DNA from 4 places in the Ruegeria sp. THAF33 genome. Region 1 is predicted to be linked to each of the others. Evidence: riboswitches for the same ligand, from Rfam matches in the RefSeq annotation. Region 1 holds a riboswitch; each other region holds the start of a gene.

Region 1 (3,903 bases):
CTTGCGTGTGAACCTTGCGCAGATGCATATGCCGCCCTTCTGGACCGCCACGGTTCCAACCGGGCAGTGATGCTGGACCCGAATATCCGCCCGGATTTCATCAAGGATCAAACCCGATTTCGGACGCGTTTGAACCGCATGATCTCGCGTGCGGATATCGTCAAGGTTTCAGACGAGGACCTGGACTGGATCATTCCGGGCGCTGAATCCGAATCCGCAAAAGCGTCTGTGCTGTTGCAGGCGGGTCCTTCCGTTGTCATCGTCACGCGTGGCAGTGACGGGGCGCACGGTTACCTGGCGGATGGTTCCGAAGTCTCGGTTCCTGTGAAACCCGTTGAAGTGGTCGATACGATCGGCGCAGGTGACACGTTCAACGCCGGCGTTCTGACCGAGCTCAGCCGCGCAGGGCATCTGACCAAGTCAGGTCTGCGCGGATTGACGGTTGAAAGCCTGCAAGCAGCCATGGAACTGGGCGCTGACGTCGCGGCCGTGACCGTTTCCCGAGCCGGGGCGGAGCCCCCTTGGTCGCACGAACTGTGATCTGCGGGATGGTATGATGAAACGATCCGAAATCAACCACATCAAGCCCTAGGCACAGGCGTTCATTCAATCCTTCGGCGCCGTGTTGCCACCCTTTGCGGATTGGTCGCCCGAGAAAATGCGCAGCCCTCTGGCCAAAACGATCCGCAGCCGCGGGCTGGGATATTACCGATTACGCACAAGGCCATTTCGACGAACATTACCTATTCCCGTTCACTCTACGCACTGGTTTAGACGAAGGATCTGAAATCCGGGCGTGGGATGCTCTGTGCAGAAAACTGTTGATCTCGAAAGACAATCAGCTTTCTCCGTTGCACCGGCATATTATCAAGGCAGAAGACATCATCAACCGGGGCGGCGGCGATCTCGTTCTGGAAATTCATGCGTCGGATCCAAACGGTGGCGTCGACCGCGACAACCCGGTGACGGTCCCCAGCGATGCCTGCCCTGTAACCTTGCAACCCCAAGAGTACGTGCGGCTGAAGCCGAGGCAAAGCGTAACTCTGATGCCCGGCATCTGGCACGCTTTTTGGGCCGAGCGCGGCGATTGCCTTATTGGCGAGGTATCGACCGTGAATAACGACCGCACCGACATTGGGTTTGAAAAGCCAATTCCACGGTTTTCAAAGGTCGAGAAAGATTCTCGAGCCGGATTTCCTTCTTGTACCAGACTATTGACACCGTTCGGTCCGGGCTGGCGCAGCAGGACAGCTGGCGCGGCTATTGCAATTCCATCTACCAACGCGTTCGTCTGCCGCTTGACAAGTCTGGCATTGCCGGACTAGCTGAGCGGGATGGTTCCGTAAGGGATGAAAATGGGAACACGGTGCGGCGCTGGAATGTGCCAAGTCCGTGACTGCCCCCGCAACTGTAAGCGGTGAGCGACGCCACTTCACCACTGACCCGCATGGGTTGGGAAGGTCGGCCAAGCAACGACCCGCAAGTCAGGAGACCTGCCATCGCACTATAAACCAACCCGAGGCGGGGCGTCTCGGAAGGAGGCTTGATGGCGCGTTTGCGTAATATCTGGGTATGTGCCCTCTGTCTGCGTCTGGCAAACGACGGAGATGGCTATGACCTGCTATTCTGATCACTACGTTCTGATCTGTTCAACATGTCAGGGGGCGATGTCTGCCGAGGCCGCGCAAGACGTGCTGAATGCCCGGTTGCCTGACGGTTTTGAAACCCGAATGGTGGCGTGCATGGCAGGTTGTGAACGGGCCATGACCGTCGGATTTCAGGCCCCGGGAAAAGCGCAGTACCTGTTTGGCGATATCACGACATCACACGACCTGTCCGCCCTGGTCGAATTCGCGACCCAGTTCGGCGACAGTGACGATGGCTGGACCAGCGCCTCGGACCGCCCCCCTGCCCTTTTCGCAAAGACCTTGTCGCGCATACCCGCATTGCCGTCCGGGGGGGTATCATGAGCTTTCTGGTTGCAGAGAATTTGGAGTACTACGCGCTCAATGGCGATGTCCTGTTGCAGGATGTGTCCTTTCGCCTGGAAGAAGGATCAATTCTGGCAATCGCCGGGCCGAACGGCGCCGGCAAGACCACTCTGCTGAAACTGCTGTGCGGGATCGAACGGGTTATCTTGGGTGATGTTTGGATAGAAGGCCAAAGCCTTCGGACCCTGTCCGCCCGCCAACGTGCCCGCTCCATTGCTGTGGTCGGGCAGCAGGAAATGCCTGACGGGCGGATGCGCCTGCAAGACTATGTTGCGCTGGGGCAAATCCCGATTCAGGGCGAACGTTCGATGGCTCAGCACAAGGCTGATCTGGAACGGGTTCTGACGACGACCGAGCTGTCGCATTTTGCCAACAAAACGATGGGTCAACTGTCCGGCGGAGAACGTCAGCGCGCACATATCGCGCGCGCGTTGGCCCAGAACCCGTCCTTGCTGTTTCTAGACGAGCCAACCAACCATCTGGACCCCGATGCCAAGGGGCACATGCTGTCTCTGGTTGCTGATCTGGGGGTAACGGTCGTCATGATCGTCCATGATCTGGTCATGATCCCGGAATTCGCCACCCATGTGGCGCTGATGAAAGCCACGCGTCTGACGGGGTTCGGGCCTGTTGTCGAAGTTCTGACCCCAGACCGGGTACGTGAGACATTCGGCGTGGATTATCTGTGCTTTCAGCACGAAGGCCGCATGATCCCCGCACTGGATATCCGAAAACGGAAATTGTCACAATAACAGGAACTTAAATATGATGCAGAAACTTTGGCCGGTGGTTGTTTTCGCTGGCTTGGCAGGTGGCGCGGCAGCGGAAGCCGTCACCGTGGACAATTGCGGTGAACCGCTGGTTTTTGACTCGGCGCCGGAACGCCTGGTCGTACATGACATGAACATGGCGGATATGGCCTTTGCGCTCGGCCTTCAGGACAAGATCGTGGGGCTTACCGGAATTACCGGCTGGTACAAAACAAGCCCTGATTTTGATGCTCAGCGTGGCGATATCCCAGAGCTTGCCCCCAAATACCCGACCATTGAAAACCTTGTGGCCGTCGAACCCGATCTGTTTTTTGCCGGTTGGTACTATGGCATGAAACCCGGCGGTGACGTCACGCCCGACACACTGGAACCTTTTGGTATCAAGACCATGATCCTGACCGAAAGCTGCGTGCATCTGGACAAGGATCGCCCCGAGGCCAGCATGAACCTGTTGTTTGATGACGTTCTGCGTCTGGGCAAGGTCATGCATGTCGAAGACAAGGCCGAGGCGCTGGTTGCCGGCTGGAAAGACAAATTGTCAGCCATCGAAGCAAAAACAGCCGATCTGGCAAAGCCCCGCGTATTCCTGTTGGACGGACCGGCCGATGCTCCATTCACCGCCGGCAAGTTCGCCATTCCCGATGCGATGATCACAGCGGCGGGTGGCGCGAACGTGACGCATGATCTGGATACCAGCTGGGGCCGCACGTCGTGGGAGGCCGTGGCAGCGGCCAACCCGGAATTTCTGGTGCTGCTCGATTATCAGTCCGGCAACGGCGCAGAGGACACCTTTCAGTTCCTCAAGGATCACCCGGTGATGTCACAAACGGACGCGGTAAAGAACGAGCGCTGGATTGGCCTGCGTTACGAGGAACTGACGCCCGGCCCGGCAAATATCGAGGCGATCGAGAAGATGGCGAAGGCGATGCACCCGGAGACCAACTGATATGGTCCGATTGGGCCGTTTGATAGTGCTGGGGGCGGTTGTTCTGACCGCCCTTTTGCTGTTGTCGATCGTCTACGGGACCACCCCAATCCCCATACGCGAAGTTTTTTCGGCCATCGGCCTCGGAACCGGTCTGGTGGAAGGAGACATGTCGCCCTTGCACCGGATCGTCTTCGACCTTCGCCTGCCCCGTGCC
Region 2 (3,903 bases), on a different replicon from region 1:
TGCCCCGGCTGGAACGGTATTTGGCGCTTGCGTATCAGGCCGGGTGTTACCCGGTCGTTGTTCTGACAAAGGCCGACAAATCGGCGGACCCTGACAGTTTCTCGGGACAGGTGCAATCACTGGACCCGTTCCTGACGGTTCTGGCGATCAACGCGCTGGACCCGGCAGAGGTTGAAAAGGTGCTGTCCTGGTGCCCAAAAAGCCAGACCGGAGCGCTGGTTGGTTCGTCGGGCGTTGGCAAGACGACACTTGCCAATACCATGACCGATCAGGATCTTGCCACCTCGGACATTCGCGAGGATGACGCAAGGGGCCGGCACACGACGACCGCACGCGCATTGCACCGGATGCGCAACGGTGGCTGGTTGATCGATACACCCGGAATGCGCGCGTTGCGCCTGGTGGACGCTCAGGACGGGATCGACGACGTTTTCTCGGACCTTGCCGAGTTGAGCCGGGACTGCCGTTTTTCGGATTGCCAGCACAGCTCCGAGCCCGGATGTGCCGTGCAAAAGGCAATAAGCCACGGTACGCTTGATCCGGCTCGATTGGACCGGTGGCGCAAGCTTCGGCGCGAAGATCAGCGCAACTCTGAGACCGTCGCGCAGTCCCGGGCGCGGGACAAAGCGTTCGGCAAGATGGTCCGTGGCGTCATGAAGGAAAAGAAACTTCGCAACCGGTGATTGTTGGACGGTGCCCGGCCCGTCCTGCGACGCGTCTGATCAAGCGATCAGTCGCGGCCAAACCGCTGCATTGCGCCGGGCAAATGCTCCGATATGACCAACCTCGGGCAACCCGAAATCGGCAGGGCTCAGCAGGTGGCGGTTGGCATCGGGGCCGTAAAGATCCGCAAGCCGCCAAACCGCTTCCGGCGGCACCATCTGGTCGTCCTCGAAGGTGAACAAATCCACGGGCGTTCCAGAATCCTTCCACTGCGCCGCAGGTAACTCATGCCCGATTTCAGGCACATAATTCAAAGGCGCGGTACACCATTTGCGCCACTGCCAATAGACCGATGCCGGCAGATCCGAGCCGAACCCGATCGCCTTTCCGGGAAGGTAGCCAAGGGCTCGGGCCAAAAGCGGGGCATGACCATACCAGAACAATCCTGCCAGACCCCGATAGGGCCATGGGTGGTCGCTTACGGTTACCAGCCCCGAACACACACAGATCATCCGGTCAATCAGATCGATATCCGGCTGCACAGGCCCCAACATCGCGCCGATCGAATGACCGATGGTCCAATGCTGCGAATCGGGAAACCGTCTGCGCATTTCCGCCCGTGCCGCGGGCATGTCGATCAAAGCCCAATCCGCCATGGTCGCACGCGAGTCTTTCAGGCGGCCAGTCAAGGAATGCCCGTAATCGCGATAGTCATAGGTCAGGCAGGCCATACCCTGCTCGGCAGCAAGCCATCGTGCGAAATGACGGTAATAATCGCGCGGCACACCCGTTGCACTGTTCAGCACGACGACGATTTCGGGCGAGGTCAGCGGGCTGTACAATCGGGCAGACAGTGTTTTCTGCCCGGAAGGAAAGCAAAACTCTTCGGTCAATACCGTTTGCTCTGTGTCCAACATGATCTCTGGCTTTGCGCTTGGTAAATCCGGTTTCAGAACCTCAACGCCCTCGACACTATGCATGAACCAACATCGTATCCAGCATGACCAAGCGTCCGGTCAAAAGATCGGCTTGACTCGATGCGTGCTCAAACGCTAGCGGTTGTGTGATGGTTTCCGGCCTCCACAAGGGGTCGGGATGAAAAGGGAACACGGTGCGGTAATGTCTGGTCATGCAGGCAACATCCAAATCCGCGACTGCCCCCGCAACTGTAAGCGGTAAGCGATGCCGAAACACCACTGGCCCCGAAGGCTGGGAAGGTTGGCAAAGCGATGACCCGCAAGTCAGGAGACCTGCCATCGGAAACGAAACCAAAACTCGGGCGGGGTGTCCGGGCAGGTCCTGACGGCATCACGATGTCCCACCTGTCCAAAATATCCTGTCCACCAAGCGCGGAGGGCGCAGGATGATCTGGAAGACAAAAACACATGAATTCAGTGCAACAGTATGTCAGCGGACGGGTAAAACCTGCCCCGCTTTGGCGCGGCTGGCGCGCTCGATATCCGAAGCCATGGCCCAGGCGACCTCGGCCACAAGTGACGATTTCGAGATTGAGGGCAGCAGTGAGCTGTCACATTGCACCGAAGGATGTCATGCAATTTTCCGCGCGCAATCAGACAGCATTCGTGTTTTTTGCGGGACGCAGCCCGAAACCGCAGTTGAGCCGCTGAACGGCTATGCCGACCTGATCTTCGGAAACACGTTCAGTGCGATGCCATCCGGCGTCGTGAATCCTCCACCCTGCGCGATGATCGAAGTTTCCACGATCCGGCCTTGGAAACCTGCTTGCGCGCCCGTGCAGATTTCAATCTGAATCCAGACTGACCTGTGCCTGGGCGCGCCGAGAGGCCCAGGCCAGTTGCGCATCCGTTTCGACGGCGCAAGGGCGCACCGCCCGCAATCGTTGCAGCGCCGTGTCCGCGCGTTCGCCGCATTCGACCATAAGCCGAAGGACAACCATACCTGACCTGCCACATCCCCCGCGGCAGTGCACCAATACGCGACCTCCGCCGGAAAGCGCGTGCCGGGCTGCGGCGCTGACGGACGGCCACGCGTCATCAATCGCTTTTGTGGGCGCTCCGAAATCTTCGATCGGCAGGTGAACCCATCGGCTGGCGCGGCTTTGAATATCGCTGCCAAATTCCTGCGCCCCGTCCTGAAGCATTTCGACATCCGTCGTCATCGAAACAACAAGCCCCGGCTGCCAGGCTGCGATCATATCCAGATCGCTGGAGTAATCTCCGCCGCGTCCGGGCATCGAGGTCAGTGCCAGCGTTCCGCCACCAACTTGCAGGGCGTAGATCACCAACTGCGACATGAATCCTGTCCTCCCCAAAGAACTCTTTACAAAAATGAGCCATTAAATCCGCTGATGCAGTTTAGTGCGAAAGCGACTCGTTTCTAAATCAAAAATCATCGCGCCCCGCTGTGGACGCGGGCAACGGTGGCCACTACGCTGTGCCCAAGCACCGAATCCCAACGAGAAGACATGACAGACAGCTCCAGCCCCGCCTATCAGGTTCTCGCCCGCAAATATCGCCCGGAAACCTTTGCCGATCTAGTGGGTCAGGATGCCATGGTGCGCACCCTAAAAAACGCGTTTGCGGCCGACCGGATCGCGCAGGCCTTCATCATGACCGGCATTCGCGGCACCGGCAAAACCACGACCGCAAGGATCATCGCCAAAGGGATGAACTGCATCGGACCCGACGGAACCGGTGGCCCCACGACCGAGCCCTGCGGTCAGTGTGAACATTGTGTCGCCATCATGGAAGGCCGCCATGTCGACGTGATGGAGATGGACGCCGCCAGCCGTACGGGCGTCAACGATATCCGCGAGATCATTGACAGTGTCCGCTATCGCGCCGCCAGCGCGCGTTACAAGATTTATATCATCGACGAGGTTCATATGCTCTCGACCAGCGCGTTCAACGCGCTGCTCAAGACGTTGGAAGAACCGCCCGCGCATGTGAAGTTCATCTTCGCAACCACTGAAATCCGCAAAGTCCCTGTCACCGTGCTGTCCCGCTGCCAGCGTTTCGACCTGCGCCGGATCGAACCCGAAGACATGATTGGCCTGCTGCGCAAGATCGCCGAAGCGGAAAACGCCCAGATCGCCGAAGACGCGCTGGCGCTGATCACCCGAGCAGCGGAAGGATCGGCGCGGGATGCGACCTCGTTGCTGGATCAGGCGATTTCGCATGGGGCTGGTGAGACGACCGCCGATCAGGTCCGTGCAATGCTTGGACTGGCAGACCGTGGCCGGGTTCTGGACCTTATGGA
Region 3 (3,903 bases), on a different replicon from region 1:
CATCCCAAGAATTGGCGGTCATACCGGTGCTGGCAACCAGCAGCATGACATCTTCGTCAGAAAGCTTGGCAGCACTTTCAAGAAGCGTCATTCGACCGTTGATGACATCAAAAGCGAGATGCTCTTCACCACCAACTTTCGGGCCGATAACCCGGTTCAGGATCGCAACCTCTTCGGCGCAATCGAGGCCAGAGACCTGAAAGCTTCTGCCACCTTCGGGAATCGGACCGGCGGGCGCGATGTCACCACACCCGCTACTGCCGCACGCGTTGTGACCTTGTCTATTTTCGTGGTCATGGTCGTGGTTGTGGGTATCGGATGACATAGTTAGACCTCAAGAATCTCTGCGGTCCTTTGCAAATAGTTCCTACAGCAACTAGAGCTTCAATACCTTTTTCAATTTTTTTCAATCCGGTTCGTTGCCCGCGATATTGATGCTTCATTCCTTCTTGCGGGCCGGTCGCGTGGATGCAATTTAGTCGCAGAAGACGTAATAAATTTTGGAACAAGTCAATGCAGAAACGGATCGCAATTACCATCACGTTAGTCTCGATTACTGCCGGTTGCTCAGCCCAGTTCACAGGGGGCAAAAGCAAAGCATTCGAACCAGGTAACCTGCCGGATTCAGTTGTTGCGCTGGCAGAACCGGGGCAAGATCTGGCCACAGCGCGCCTTATGCCAGAAGATAACTGCTTTTGGTATGAGCACAGCGGACCTGTCGAGACGACGCTGGTTCCACTGCGCGCAACGAATGGCGCCCCGATCTGCGCTGCGCGTGACGCCTGATAAAAAAGAGGGCAGCGACATCCACCTGCGCTGCCCAAAATTTATGAGCGGGCTGTGACGCTATCTTCGGCCGAGTATACGTATGCGGTCGAGCCGATTTTTACATGTGGGTAGAGATCATTGATATGGGCCATGATCATTCTAACACATCCAGAACTTGCGCGACCACCGATGCTTCTGGGCTGAGGTGTACCGTGGATTCTGAGATAAGTATCTCGATCCCCAACGTATAGATAAAGGGCTCGAGAGCCGAGAGCATTACTTGGCCCGGGTTCCATGCCATCCCGGAATTCCGCGTATTCGGGGTTGAGCTCGATCATTGAAGCCGTTGGCGTCCAATGTGGCCATTCGACCTTGCGCCGGATAGCATAGGTACCGGGCTCGTAAAGGTTCCCACGCGCGATCGCTACGCCATAGCGCATTGCTGTGCCGCCTTCCTCGATATGGTAAAGATAGCGCGCGACGGCATCGACATGGATGTCACCGGGAACCAAACCATCATTTGCTACGACACGTCGTGGTAAAAAACGGTCATGAACGCCCCATGGATTTGAGGTCGCTGGATCGTAGTCAAATGGCGTGACCTGGCTGTCCCAATAGGTCTTTTGCGACGAGGTTGGCCATGTTTTGGCGATCAATGGACTGGCCGCAGACGCCGAGAATAGCGCTGTGGTTGATTGAATGAAATGGCGCCGTGTCAGCATAAGTCTCGTCCTGGTTCACAAGTGTAATGTGGTTGCATCGCATTTTTGCGATCAAATTCGAGTCTTAAAGCCTCTAGCAGCTAGAGCTTCAAGAGGTTTCAGGTAACGCTTGGTTTACCTAATGGACCATGTCGCCGGTTGCGTGAATCCTGCATCGGTCGAGTCTACTTCGGACTAGGTCGCAAAGACATTTGACAGAAACGAAGCCGCCATTGTAGCGGTGAATTGTTTTCGGTTCCTGATGGCGGAAGCCAAAAGGATTAAAAGGGAATACGGTTCGGTGTTTTCAATGGCGCCAATTCCGTAACTGCCCCCGCAACTGTGAGCGGAGAGCGATGCCAAGACACCACTGGTTCGTAATGGAACCGGGAAGGTTGGCGGAGCGAGCACCCGCGAGTCAGGAGACCTGCCGTAAAGCGCCGGGCTATGCCCAGACTGAACCTGTCGGCCTTACGGTCGATTCAACCTGACAAGCCGCCGGGTGAGGCGGTAGGGAGAAAGAACATGCATATCGAACCGGGCATCGTGAATGGTGCCAAAATCGCGCTTTCCTATGTTACCGCCGCAGGTGCGGCTACTTACGCAGCGAAAGAAACGTTTTCCACATTGCGTGCGAATGGACCTGCATCTTTTGCTATGCGCTCGGTGCTCGCCACCGTTGGGGTTTTCCTTTTCTTCGAAGTCCTGCCGCATTTCCCGGTTGGTGTCTCTGAAGTCCACTTCATCCTGGGGTCGACGCTGTTTCTGCTTCTCGGTGCTGCACCCGCGGCTTTTGGATTGGCAGCTGGTCTCCTGATTCAGGGTGTTTTTTTTGCCCCGTTCGATCTTCCGCAGTACTTCATCAACCTGACCACTCTGCTGGTGCCGCTATTTGCGCTACAAGCACTGGCCAGCCGCATCATCGCTCCCGGCACAGCATATGTTGACCTCAAATATGGCCAAGCTCTTGCGCTGAGTGCGACGTATCAGGGAGGAGTAGTCGCATGGGTTGGGTTCTGGGCCTTCTACGGCCAGGGTTTCGGCGCAGAAACCATGGCTTCGGTTCTATCCTTTGGCGGTGCTTATATGCTGGTAATCGTCATTGAGCCGATTGCTGATCTGGCAGTGCTTGCGGCAGCCAAGGCGATGCGCGGTTTGAACAGTACAGGTCTGGTGACTCCGCGTTTGTACAACGCTGCGAAAGCTTGACCAAAGTTTGAAGCGGTGTCCTAAAATTGGGTTGCCGCGAAAAAACCGGTAGTCGCAGCTCCAAAGATTATTGTGGCGCGTCTCGAGGGCGCGCCACATTGTTTTTAGCCACTAAAAACCTGTACCCAACGATCAGGGTGAATCGGGTCCTGTATTCGTAGGAAAAGATACCTCGTTTCCTTCCACGTTTTGATCCTGTTGGTAACATTGTCCAGAACCAAATCGCCTTCACTCGAGCGATAGACTAGAACAGCATGGCCATTGCGATTGGTGTCCAAGACAGTCGCAATTAGTAGCTTCGTAGGATCCAAACCATTCTGCACAAGTTCAAACTTCTTTTGCAAAGCGAAGTCTTCGCAATCTCCTGACCCTTGCGTCGGCAGTGTCCAGTATTCTTTTGTCCCATATTGGCTTTGATCCGAAACTGCTCGGATTCTCCGATTGACGCGCGTGTTGATCGTTTTAACGATCTGATTTTCTTTTGCCACGGACAGACCAGAGCTACGAGCGCTCGCGCACGCCCACGAGTAGTCTTTGCACAGTGATTTGGCACCGGATGGCGCTCCAATCTTTTTGTCAAGACCGATCGAGGGAAGCTCAGAGGCTTGCAATGTAGCGGCAGACACAAAAAAGCTGCATATAAAACAGACCATTGGGAGATAACCCAGCAGGTTTTTCGATAACACTCCCTGAACTAAAGTGGGATTTGTCATATCTGCCTTCTCCATGCTCGTTCCTCTAAAGTATCCAAACTTCCCCGGCCAATGTGTTTTATTCCAAGCCTTCATGTGCTTGGGGAATTGCAACAGCTTCTTAGCCTCTAGGGGTAAAGCGGCAAAAATTTGCAGATTCTTTGGTATTTCTTCCTTAGTTGACAGCATCAGAGCATCCACGCCATCACCAGCCCGGCATAGCTAACAGAGCGAATTAGAGGGTAAGCTGATCGCAATTCTCTCATTCAACAATAATACAACAGAGATCGGCCGTCATCGCTGAGGGTTACGGAATACCGGGACAATGAAGCCGCTCCTCCGCAAGCTGAGATAGCCAGTTTCGGTTTTCCAGGCGCTGCAATTAGTGGCCGCTAATGACATCTTTGACGAAAGGCTCGTTGAGCAACGCCGTTAGCAGGGGGCATGAGGCCGCACCCTCGGTGCAGGTCTGCACAAGTTCTGCCAGTGCTTGCTCCAACCGTTGGAGGGCGGCGATTTTTGACCTGACGTTG
Region 4 (3,903 bases), 240 kb from region 1:
GACACTGTCAGCGCCGCGCAAAGCGCGCCGAGGGATGACAGCGCCACGGTCACGACTGCAAAAACAACTGCCATGACGATCCGCATCCGGGGATCCAGCAGGCTGATCAGACCTTCTGGCCCGTCACCGGCTTCGGACAGCGTTTTTTCCTTGTGCCCCAGAACGTGTGCCATCAGGACGCCAGCTTGCGGCGGGCCGCCATGTAAAAGCCCAGACCGAACAGACCAACGATGTACCCGATCCCGCCAAGGATGGTTTGCAGGTCGTTCTGTTCGCGATAAGCCGCAATCTCGCGCCTGAGCGGGCGCAATTCGTCACGTACGGCTTTGGCGATAACCTGCTGTTCTTCGGCGCTGAGAGACGCCGCCGAACCGCTGGCCTGCGCCAGAGCAGCCGAAGACGAGTCTCCGTTTTCCGCCACGGCAACGCCCATGATCCGCGCGACATCTTCGGCAGACATTGTGACTTCGGCCACATGCCCGGCGCCAAGGTCGGCAAAGAAGGTGTGCGCCACGGCCGAGGTCGGCGTGTAGACAAAGAAACCGTCCGCATCAGTGACCGATCGACCCAGCTCAGCCCCATCCGGGCCGGTGACAATGACCTCGGTGCCGCTTGCCATGTCGCCGTTGGAAAAGCCGATTTCGCCCTCGATGACGTCTCCCGACTCGAAAACGCCGGCTATGACCTTGTGCGCCAGGGCAGGCACAGGTGCGCAGCACACGGCCAATATGACAACCAGATGCTTCATGTGGCTGCTCCTCTGAAAAACAGCTCGGGCTTGACCTTGCGTGCCAACAACACGGCGAACCCGGTCAAAATCGCCTCGATGGCCATGACAGGAATATGGGCGAAGAAAACGAGCTTGGCGGCAGGCAGAAATTCATCCCCCGACAGCGCCAGGGAAAACGCGACCATGCCGGTTGTCGCTGCAATCGCAAATGCGCCGCCGACGCCCCCCCAAATCGCTCCTTGCAAAGGCGTTCCACGCGCGATCAGACGACCGAACAACATTCCGGCCACCACCGCGGGAAAGGCGATATTGACGGTGTTGATCCCCAACACCGTCAACCCGCCAAAGCCGAAAAAGACCGCCTGTAGCAAAAGCCCGACGAACAAAGCCGGGAATGCGGCCCAACCAAGCAGCAGCCCGGCCATGCCGTTGAGGATCAGATGGACCGACGACGGACCAATGGGCACGTGGATCAACGATGCCACGAAGAAACTGGCTGACAGCACGCCCGCAGTGGGGATGCGATCAAGATCCAGAGACCTGAGACCCATGGCGATCCCGCCCGCGGCGGCTATGGCGCCGCCAATTACAACCGGGTTGGAAAGGGCTCCGTCGACGATGTGCATTTGGGGTTACTCCAGATCCCAGGCACGAATCCAGATGACCGCATCCTGGCTGAGTTCTTTGCCCTCATGTTCGGTTGCCGGACCGGAACCAAGGGCGGCGAAACCCCAGTAACCGGCTTTGGGAACGCCGAACGAAAAATACCCGTTGTCGTCAGATATTGCGACCACCGCACCACCCGGCATTGGTGACACTTTCGGTGCAGAAGCGGCCGAGCTTTCCATGTCGGGTTCGGCGGCCATGTACTCGATCTCGATCTCGGCCCCCGCAACCGGCTGACCATCAGCCAGCACACGGCCCGTGAAAGTCGAACCCGCGATGATGTTGGTCGGCTTGTTCAGCGGGATAATCTCGGTCGCCAGACCCACGGGATTCATCCAGTCGGTCGGCAATTCGTTACGGTTCAGGAAGGCTTTGGTGAGCTGTTGGATATAGATGTCTTCGGATTCCTCATAATAAGGCTGAGGAACCGTCACCAGCACATAGTCGCCCGAACGTTTGACCGGGACACTGCCCTTGAACGCCGCGCCCTCGTTTTCCCCGCCGGTGAACCGGATAGGTTCCAGCGTGTCCAGCAAATCGGTCTTTTCACCGTTGTGGATCACATAGAATTCCTGCGGCTTTTCAAGATCCATGACATGGCCATTCTCGAACGGATGCCAGAAAATCAGTTTGACCGGCACATCGCCCGGTTTCTCGATCATGGTGTCGGTGGTGTATTCCAAAAGGAAATGCGCATTTGCGATGGCAGGAAGAGCCACCGCGGCAGCGGCTGCGCTGAGCAGCGTTTTCATGAACAGTCGTCCTTGTCCCGTCGCGCCAATCCCGGCGCGAAATTCGTTTTGACCACGGGACATTCAACGCCAAATTACCCTTTCAGGCATCCTGGTCCGACGCACATCCCGTCGCCGATTAGGAGTGCCCCTTATGAGGGCACATGTCCGGCAGGTATCCTGACTTGCGGGTCAAAGCGTTGGACCGGCCTTCCCGGGCAAACCCCAGTGGCGTTTCAGCCCTGCTCGCCGCTTACAGTTGCGGGTGCAGTTGCGGAATTGGGCCTGAGCCCGCACCGCATTCCCTTTTGATTCCAGAGCAAGCTCCGGAACCGGACATGCCGAGCGGCTTGCCAGACAACTCAGCCTTCCGTCAACGAAAATGTGTTACGGCCATCGAAAATAATGAGCTCGGCAGTATGCGAGAGTGAACCAGTTTGTGAAATATCCAAGGCAACAGAGTGATTTCACATCTAAGCTTCTGAAAGATACCTTTCCGACAACGGCAGGCTCGCCGCACCCAGTGAGCGTGCTTCCGGGCCCACGGTCCCTGCCAGCACGGCAGGGCGCTCGAGACCGGTCAGGTTAAGCTCAGACAGTTTGTCTTCGACCATTTCAACCAAACGCGCCTTGATGTCCTGCGGCATCCAGCCGTCAATCTTCACGCATTCGAAATCTATCAGGCTACAGGATGAGACAATCGCATAGGCAATCCCGCTCGCCGTCTGCTTCAACCAGTTTTCCAGTTGAACTTTTGGCACATCCCAACGCTGGGTCGTTTCCCAAATGGAATGCGACGTGACACCTGCCGTGGTGATTGCACGCTCGAGCACGTACAGGCTGGCCACATCGATAAGCGGCCTGACACCACCGACATCATCCGGCACAGGCAAGGGGCCGATTGCGCCCGAGTTTCCACGCCCTGAAAAGATTGCGCCATTGAGGACCACACCGCCGCCAATGAAGAAACCAATATAGAAGTACAGGAAATCCCTTGGCCCATCGGCTGGACCGAATACCAATTCCGCCCCACAAGCCGCAGTGGCGTCATTTTGCAGGAATACCGGAATATCGAGGCGCCGCGCCAGGTCAGCCTTCAGGTCTGATACGCGCCACGGGTCCATTTCTTCCTGAGGAACCTGAAGGGTCTGGGCCCAGTCCCATAGGTAGAACGGCATGGCAATCCCAAGTCCCGCAATCCTGCCTTTGGCCTCAGGCGGCATGGATGATATCATTTTGCCCAGACTCTCAGTGGAAAACTCCAATGTGGCTTTCGGCGTTGGATAGTCATAGGTTCGCCGCTCGCGCTGCCGCACATTTCCGACAAAGTCAGTCAAAACCAGCTCGGTACTGCGGCGCCCGACCTTGAGCCCAAAGAAAAACGCACCATCCGGGTTGAGGCGCATGGGAACGGAAGGTTGCCCGACCTTCCCGCGGACCGGCTCACCGCGCAACAGCAAACCATCCTTCTCCAACAGCCGCATGATGACGGAAACGGTTTGTGCCGACAGTCCGGTCATGCGCGCGATCTCGGACTTCGCAAGGGCCTGATGACGCCGGACAAGCGACAACACCAGCCGTTCGTTCCGGGCCCGCATCCCGCTTTGGTTGGTACCGCGCACCTCTGACCCGTGCAGGCCAATCGAATTTTTCCGAGATGAATTTTCAGGCACGACCACCCCTTTCCTGTTGAAGAATGAGAAAGCCCGCCCGCCCTGTCAATAATAAATAAGAGTGATTTATTTATTGACTCAAAATTCGAATCTTGTGATTGTT

What was found. A riboswitch is a leader RNA that binds a small molecule or an ion and turns the genes downstream of it on or off. The one in region 1 is predicted to bind cobalamin.
Region 2: linked by a shared signal. The riboswitch ahead of FIU92_RS14095 (hypothetical protein) and the one ahead of FIU92_RS18745 (DUF1636 domain-containing protein) in region 1 are both predicted to bind cobalamin.
Region 3: linked by a shared signal. The riboswitch ahead of FIU92_RS21395 (energy-coupling factor ABC transporter permease) and the one ahead of FIU92_RS18745 (DUF1636 domain-containing protein) in region 1 are both predicted to bind cobalamin.
Region 4: linked by a shared signal. The riboswitch ahead of FIU92_RS19755 (DUF4198 domain-containing protein) and the one ahead of FIU92_RS18745 (DUF1636 domain-containing protein) in region 1 are both predicted to bind cobalamin.

The regions. Positions count from the first base shown of each region.
Region 1 is NZ_CP045385.1:325,890-329,792, reverse strand. Features, by position in the region: gene FIU92_RS18755 (carbohydrate kinase) at 1-540, shown strand, start outside; gene FIU92_RS18750 (D-lyxose/D-mannose family sugar isomerase) at 636-1,325, shown strand; cobalamin riboswitch at 1,319-1,516, shown strand; gene FIU92_RS18745 (DUF1636 domain-containing protein) at 1,614-1,970, shown strand; gene FIU92_RS18740 (ABC transporter ATP-binding protein) at 1,967-2,743, shown strand; gene FIU92_RS18735 (ABC transporter substrate-binding protein) at 2,757-3,707, shown strand; gene FIU92_RS18730 (iron ABC transporter permease) at 3,709-3,903, shown strand, end outside.
Region 2 is NZ_CP045384.1:2,813,662-2,817,564, forward strand. Features, by position in the region: gene rsgA (ribosome small subunit-dependent GTPase A) at 1-683, shown strand, start outside; gene FIU92_RS14090 (hypothetical protein) at 723-1,643, opposite strand; cobalamin riboswitch at 1,714-1,936, shown strand; gene FIU92_RS14095 (hypothetical protein) at 2,027-2,434, shown strand; gene FIU92_RS14100 (dual specificity protein phosphatase family protein) at 2,426-2,938, opposite strand; gene FIU92_RS14105 (DNA polymerase III subunit gamma/tau) at 3,110-3,903, shown strand, end outside.
Region 3 is NZ_CP045386.1:107,887-111,789, forward strand. Features, by position in the region: gene FIU92_RS21380 (cation-translocating P-type ATPase) at 1-325, opposite strand, end outside; gene FIU92_RS23085 (hypothetical protein) at 514-786, shown strand; gene FIU92_RS21390 (L,D-transpeptidase) at 828-1,490, opposite strand; cobalamin riboswitch at 1,706-1,919, shown strand; gene FIU92_RS21395 (energy-coupling factor ABC transporter permease) at 1,995-2,678, shown strand; gene FIU92_RS21400 (transglutaminase-like cysteine peptidase) at 2,783-3,571, opposite strand; gene FIU92_RS21405 (MerR family transcriptional regulator) at 3,753-3,903, opposite strand, start outside.
Region 4 is NZ_CP045385.1:563,719-567,621, forward strand. Features, by position in the region: gene cbiQ (cobalt ECF transporter T component CbiQ) at 1-173, opposite strand, end outside; gene FIU92_RS19745 (cobalt ABC transporter permease) at 173-748, opposite strand; gene cbiM (cobalt transporter CbiM) at 745-1,356, opposite strand; gene FIU92_RS19755 (DUF4198 domain-containing protein) at 1,363-2,148, opposite strand; cobalamin riboswitch at 2,280-2,479, opposite strand; gene FIU92_RS19760 (ROK family transcriptional regulator) at 2,601-3,725, opposite strand.